One region of the Comamonas sp. GW821-FHT11H03 genome, then DNA from elsewhere that is predicted to be linked to it. Evidence: predicted binding sites of a transcription regulator. Region 1 holds the regulator's gene; each other region holds the start of a gene.
What was found. Region 1 encodes FNR, which switches genes on or off when oxygen is low (the NO sensors DNR and NnrR bind a similar motif). Its sites were predicted from a motif close to TTGATNNNNATCAA; they were not measured.
Positions count from the first base shown of each region.

Region 2: the regulator FNR is predicted to act here: its motif matches at 1,253-1,266, upstream of AC1RTQ_RS09080 (PHA/PHB synthase family protein).
Region 3: the regulator FNR is predicted to act here: its motif matches at 754-767, upstream of cydD (thiol reductant ABC exporter subunit CydD).

Region 1 covers NZ_JBXARF010000005.1:271,847-274,043, reverse strand. Annotated here, with positions in the region: gene hemN (oxygen-independent coproporphyrinogen III oxidase) at 1-337, opposite strand, end outside; gene fnr (fumarate/nitrate reduction transcriptional regulator Fnr) at 605-1,327, shown strand; gene AC1RTQ_RS13670 (hypothetical protein) at 1,391-1,654, opposite strand; gene AC1RTQ_RS13665 (FixH family protein) at 1,912-2,197, opposite strand, start outside.
Region 2 covers NZ_JBXARF010000003.1:155,809-158,005, forward strand. Annotated here, with positions in the region: gene maiA (maleylacetoacetate isomerase) at 1-53, shown strand, start outside; gene AC1RTQ_RS09070 (purine nucleoside phosphorylase YfiH/LACC1 family protein) at 64-981, shown strand; gene AC1RTQ_RS09075 (hypothetical protein) at 898-1,212, opposite strand; gene AC1RTQ_RS09080 (PHA/PHB synthase family protein) at 1,417-2,197, shown strand, end outside.
Region 3 covers NZ_JBXARF010000013.1:108,248-110,444, reverse strand. Annotated here, with positions in the region: gene AC1RTQ_RS22795 (NAD(P)H-dependent flavin oxidoreductase) at 1-629, shown strand, start outside; gene cydD (thiol reductant ABC exporter subunit CydD) at 870-2,197, shown strand, end outside.

The DNA.
Region 1 (2,197 bases):
GATGCAGCTGGCTTACGAGCTGGCCTTTGCCGCAGTGCTCGGTATGCATGGCCAGCTCGCGGCCCAAGTAGTCCAGATACTCGGCAGCCTTTTCATGATGCTTGGTCACGATCTTGTTGCAGGCGCAGTAATAGCAAAGCGACTCACAGAACGGCACATGCACATAAACGGACAGCGGCAAAGCGCGCGAGCCAGAATGCGTCTTGCGCTGCTTGAGTGCCAGTATGTAGTCGTCTGCACCAAAAGCCTCAACAAAACGGTCGGCTGTTGGGAACGATGTGTAGCGTGGGCCGGGGATATCAAAGCGGCTCAGCAACTCAGGCGTGACTGCGGTCATAACTGGGAGTTAGGGTGCGCCCACACTCTGCATGGAGCATATTTCAATGGAAATCAGATCCTGAAAATCATGCCCCAAATAGGCAAAAGCGCATGTTTTGGAACGAATACTGGCAATGTGCCCCAAGGCAATCATCCTGTCCTTGATGAAAATCAAGAGACCTCAAGGCAAGTGCTGCGACAATTTGATCCATCTCATCTTCAACCACGAGGTCAATGACCAGCGCGACTCTCCACTGTGTGTCTGTCTGCGCGGTAGCAAAAGCCCATGAATCTTCAGACCATCAAAGCATCCTGCTCCAACTGCAATCTGCGTGAACTGTGCATGCCCATGGGCCTGGACGATGAACAAATGGAGCGCATTGAAGAGGTTGTGGCCACGCGCCGCAAGATCAAGCGCGGTGGGCTGCTGTTTCGCAATGGCGAAGAGTTCACCTCTCTGTATGCCATTCGAACCGGCTTCTTCAAGACCAGCGTGGCGACCGAAGACGGTCGCGATCAGGTCACAGGCTTTCAGATGGCGGGCGAAATCATTGGTCTGGACGGTATCGTCAACGACCACCACACTTGTGATGCCGTGGCCCTGGAAGACGCCGAGGTCTGTGTCATGCCGTTTGACAAACTGGAGCAGCTCTCGCGCGAGGTCACGGCGCTGCAGAACCATGTGCACAAGGTCATGAGCCGCGAAATCGTGCGCGAGCATGGCGTGATGCTGCTGCTGGGCAGCATGCGTGCCGAAGAGCGCCTGGCGGCTTTTGTGTTGAACCTGGTCCAGCGTCTGTCGGCACGCGGCTTTTCCAAGTCGGAGCTGGTGCTGCGCATGACGCGCGAAGAAATCGGCAGTTACCTGGGCCTCAAGCTCGAGACCGTGAGCCGCACTTTCTCCAAATTTGCAGAGGAAGGCATTGTGGAAGTCAGGCAGCGCCACCTGCGCATTCTGGATACCGAGGCGCTCAAACGCATCGTCAACAGCCAGCAATGCCAGAGCTGAGCCGAGTCAGCAGACGCTCTCAAGACAAAGCCCGCGGACAGCGGGCTTTTTTATCTGGGCGAATTACTCGGGCAGAGGCTCGGAAACGATGCCTCCATTGAGATCGCTGACGGAGCGCCCCAGCATCACCGTCATCGCTCCTCCTATCAGGGTCACGACCCAGAAGGCAAAAAAGGCGACCGTATAGATGGCCTGGCGCGACCAGCCCAGGGGGGAACCAAGCCAGTGCAGATCCAGCGGGTCCACAAAGGCAAAAACCACCATCTCCATGATTGCCGCCGCCAGAAAGGCCGGCCAGACAATCCACATCCAGCGTCGAGCATCCATCCTGATTCTCCTTGGGCTGTGGGCTTGACCATATTTTGCACAAAGGTGATGACCGCTCACGCAGGACTGCGGGCATGCACCATGGCGGGAAACCCTGAATCACTCTCTTTTCAGTAGCACCTTGCGCCATCCGGATAATGAAAAACCATTTACTTCTGCATCAACGTTAGACGGAGCATGCGCAACATGCTCTGATTTTGATATTGGCAACAAAAAAGGCCGCAAAAGCGACCTTGGCGGAGCAAGCACCGGAGCGCTCAGCGATCCAGAGGATGGTCCTTGACTGGAGTGGCCGCATGATTGCGGCCGGTGACTGCAGGGGCCATGCTTTTTTCACTTTCGCTCAGGCGTTGGTTGATTTCAATGCCATGGCGGTAGTAGTCAGGGTCAATCACGGGATCGGGCCTGCTCAGTGCGATGTATGCGGTGACAAAGCCGGCAATCACCACGATCACCGGGCCGGCGATGATGAGCCAGACATGGGCAAACTTCCACCAGGACTTGCCGTCCTCGGGGTGGGTGATCCTGGCCGTTTGCGAGACC
Region 2 (2,197 bases), on a different contig from region 1:
CCTTGCCTGCCTTTCAACTGGCCCATCCTTCGGCCTGTCCGGATGCAGAGTGAAGAGGGTGCCATGAGCGAGACCTATCGGCCGGGTCCGCCGGAGCTCTGGCCCGACTCCTGGCTGGTTCCGGACTGGCCGGCTCTGCCCGGCGTGCATGCCATCTGCACCTCGCGCGAGGGCGGCGTCAGTCAGGCACCCTGGGGCAGCATGAACCTGGGCGACCATGTGAGCGACAACCCCGCACACGTGAGCCGCAACCGTGAACTGTTCAACGCGGCGCTGCAGGCCCGCACCCCCGGTGCCTGCACGGCGTTCCTGCAGCAGGTGCATGGCGTGGATGTGCTGGAGCTGGATGCCGGCAATGTGCTCGAGTCCAATGGTGCAGCTTTCGACGCGTGTGTGACCGACGATGCTGGCGTGGTCTGCACCGTCATGGTGGCGGACTGTCTGCCCGTGTTGCTGGCCCATGATTCGGGGCTGGTCGTGGGCGCGGCCCATGCGGGCTGGCGCGGTTTGGCCGGCATGCCGCCCGGCAGACAGCCGTCCGAGGGGCCGTTGCCCGGCGGTGTGCTGGAGATGCTTTTCGAGTCTTTTTCCCGCAAAGTACAGGCGCAGCAATCGCTTTCAGCGGCCGACATGAAGCCGTCCCGCATTGCCGCTCGCACCCAGGCCTGGCTAGGCCCGTGCATAGGTCCCGAGTCCTTTGAGGTGGGCTCCGAGGTGCGCGATATCTTCATGGCGCATGACGCCGATGCGGCACGACACTTTGTGCCTGTAGCGGGCAGCAGCACCAAATATCTGGCCGATCTGGCGCAGCTGGCACGTCTGCGGCTTGCTGCATTGGGCATTGCTGCAATCTTCGGCAACGATGGCAGTCTGCCCTGGTGCACGGTCAGCAATGCATCACGTTTCTTCTCGCACCGGCGCGACGCCGTCCGTCTGGGCGGCAGCGGGCGGCTGGCTGCCAGCATCTGGCGCGACGCCTGAGCCTGGGCTGGGGGGCGCTTGTTTTGCAGCTAGTGCTTCCTGTTCCTGTCGGGCTTTGAGGCGGCGCTTTCTGGCCGGCGTGCCCAGTATGTAGAGCACGATGGAAAGCGGCAGCAGACCATAGAGCACAAAGGTGAAAAATGCACCCAGCAGGGTGCCGCCGGGGCTGACGGCCTCGGCGATCGTCATCATCACGACAACGTACATCCAGGCAATGGCAATAAGGTACATGGAGCTTCTGTAATGGGCCAGAAAGCATTCTGGCTCCGGGTTGTTTTGTGTCAAAACAGCTTCATAACGGCGAAATGAAGTCGCTTCTTGTCGGAACTGCCTGGCACATAGGTGACAATGCCGCCGTGTGAGCCGTATTGCAGATTCCGCAAGCGTCCCCAGACCCTGAGATCGCCGGTCGCTTGCCTTGACTAGGATGTAAGCATGAATTTTGACCCGAGCTGGGGCCAGGCTGGCCAATCCATTCAACAATTCTGGCAGGAGCAGTGGGGCAAGAGCCTCCAGACGCTTCAGCAGATGCAGTCCGGTGCTCCCATGGGGCTCAGCGCCATTCCGGGTCTGGGCGCTGCACCCAACCCCTGGGCTTCCATCATGGAGGCTATGCAATCGGCCATGCCCCAGGTGGCGGCCGGCTCGGCTCAGACGGTTCAGTTCGATGCTCCCAAGCTGCAGGGGTTGCAGCAGGAATACCTGCAGTCCGTGCAGTCGCTGGCGGATGCCAAGCAGGTTCAGGACCTGCTGGCCAAGGACAAGCGCTTCGCCAAGCCCGAATGGAGCGCCAATCCCGTTGCATCGATGGCTGCAGCCAACTACCTGCTGGGCAGTCGCATGCTGACCGGTATGGCCGAAGCGGTGCAGGGTGATGAGAAAACACGCAATCGCGTGCGTTTTGCGGTCGAGCAATGGGTGGCGGCCATGGCGCCCAGCAATTTTCTGGCGCTGAACGCCGATGCGCTCAACAAGGTCGTGGAAACCAAGGGCGAGAGCCTGGCTCAGGGCATTGCCAATCTGCTGGCCGACATGCGCCAGGGTCATGTCTCCATGACCGACGAGAGCCTGTTCACCGTGGGCAAGAACGTGGCGACCACCGAAGGCGCGGTGGTTTTCGAGAACGAGCTGTTCCAGCTCATCGAATACAAGCCGCTGACTGCCAAGGTATTCGAGAAGCCTTTTCTGATGGTGCCGCCCTGCATCAACAAGTTCT
Region 3 (2,197 bases), on a different contig from region 1:
TGGGCGCGCGTGAAGATGTGAATCAGGCCGTGCATAGCTGGGGCGGTGTGGTGCTGCACGACATCATCAACAACAAGTTTGCGCGCAAGGCCATTGAAAAAGGTGCCGATGGCCTGATCGCCGTGGCAGCCGGTGCTGGCGGCCATGCGGGTGTGAAGAGTCCATTTGCCCTGGTGCAGGAAATTCGCCAATGGTTTGACGGTCCTCTGGCGCTGTCCGGCTCGATTGCCACGGGTGGCTCGATTCTGGCGGCCCAGGCTATGGGTGCGGACTTTGCCTATATCGGATCGGCCTTCATTGCCACGGACGAGGCGCGCGCCGTCGAAGCCTACAAGCAGGCGATCGTCGAGGGCAACTCCGACGACGTGGTCTACAGCAATCTGTTCACAGGCGTGCATGGCAACTATCTGGCGCCTTCGATTCGTGCGGCCGGTCTGGATCCGGAAAACCTGCCTGAATCCGACCCCAGCAAGATGAACTTTGGCGGCGGTGCGCAAAAGGCCTGGAAGGATATCTGGGGCTGCGGCCAGGGCATCGGTGTCATTGACAAGGTGCAGTCCACGGCGGAGCTGGTGGCTCGCCTCAAGCGTGAGTACGCCGACGCCAAGGCAAGCCTGCTGGTTGCCTGAGGCAGTTCACTATCTTTGGTGCCAACGGCGTCTTCGGACGCCGTTTTTTATGGGCAGCTTGCTCGCTTGATGTTGCTCAAGCACGACTTTATCAAGGGTTAACCCTTGTTAAATCACATCGGAATTGATGCGTATCAATGTAGGCCTGGTCCTGCAATTGGCTTTTGCATATCAAGTCATGATGATTGTCAAAAGAAGAGTAGTATTCCGTTAATTTCAGTAAATACTGAAAATTGAGAAATGCAACACACCCCTTCTTCCTCCTCCGACAATCGGACCGATACAGCACATGCCCAGTTGGCGAGCGTCATCCGTCGCCCCAGCGCGGGTGCTGTGTGGCAGGTGTTTGCCGGGCTGATATGGCTGCCGCAGGCAGCCTTGCTGGCCTGGGCTGTGCAACTCATGGCCAATGGTCAGGGCATGGCGGCCGTCTGGCCCATGGCGGCGGGCGTGTTGTTGCTGGGCTTGCTGCGAGCTTGGGCAGAAGGTCATGGCGGCATGCTGGCCAACCGTGCAGCGCGCGCGCAGCTCAGCAGCTTGCGCGCACGGGTGGCGCAGTCGCTGGCTCAGGCATCGCCGCTGGACAAAAGCCGACCAGCCTCGGGTCAGGCCGCCAGCGCCATGGCCGAGCAGGCCGAGGCCATTGTTCCGTGGCTGGCGCGTTACCAGAGCGCGATGTGGCGTGTGCGTCTGCTGCCATTGGTGATTCTGGCTGCCGTGGCCTTGCAGTCATGGGTAGCGGCTCTAATTTTAATGGTTGCCGCGCCGCTGATTCCGCTCTTCATGGCGATCGTGGGCTGGCGTGCCAAGGCGGCCAGCGAAGAGCAGATGCTGCAACTGGGCCATATGAACGCGTTCTTGCTGGACCGCCTGCGCGGCCTGAGCACGCTGCGTGCTCTGCATGCCGTTGAGCTGACGGGCCAGCGGCTGCGTGACCATGCCGAAGACCTGCGCACCCGCACCATGCGCGTGCTGCGCATTGCCTTTCTGTCTTCTGCGGTGCTGGAGCTTTTCTCGGCGCTGGGCGTAGCCATGGTGGCCGTCTACATAGGCTTTCACCTGCTGGGCACGCTGAATTTCGGCGCCTGGGGCGGCAAGCTCGGTCTGGGTCAGGCCATGTTCGTGCTGCTGCTGGCACCGGCATTCTTCGAGCCGCTGCGCGATCTCTCGGCCGTCTGGCATGACAGGGCCGCCGGCGAGGCAGCACTGCAGACCTTGCAGAGCATGCAGGCTCAGTCCGTGCAGATTGTCGGTGCACAGCATCTCGTCGATCCGGTGCTTCCGGTAAAGGCAGCCTTATCGCCTGTCCGGCCTGTGTCCGTCTGCATTACCGACCTTGAGGTTCAGGCGCCGGGCAGCGACTCCCGGCTCGCCCCCCTGTCTTTGCAGATAGAGGCTGGAGAGCATGTGGCGCTGTGGAGTCCCAGCGGCAGCGGCAAGTCCGTGTTGCTGGCGCAGATTGCCGGCCTTTTGCCGGTGCAGCAAGGCCGTATCGAGGTCGATCGCAGAGTGCTCGATGCCCACAGCGCAACGCAGCTGCGCCAGCGCATGGCCTGGCTGGGTCAGCT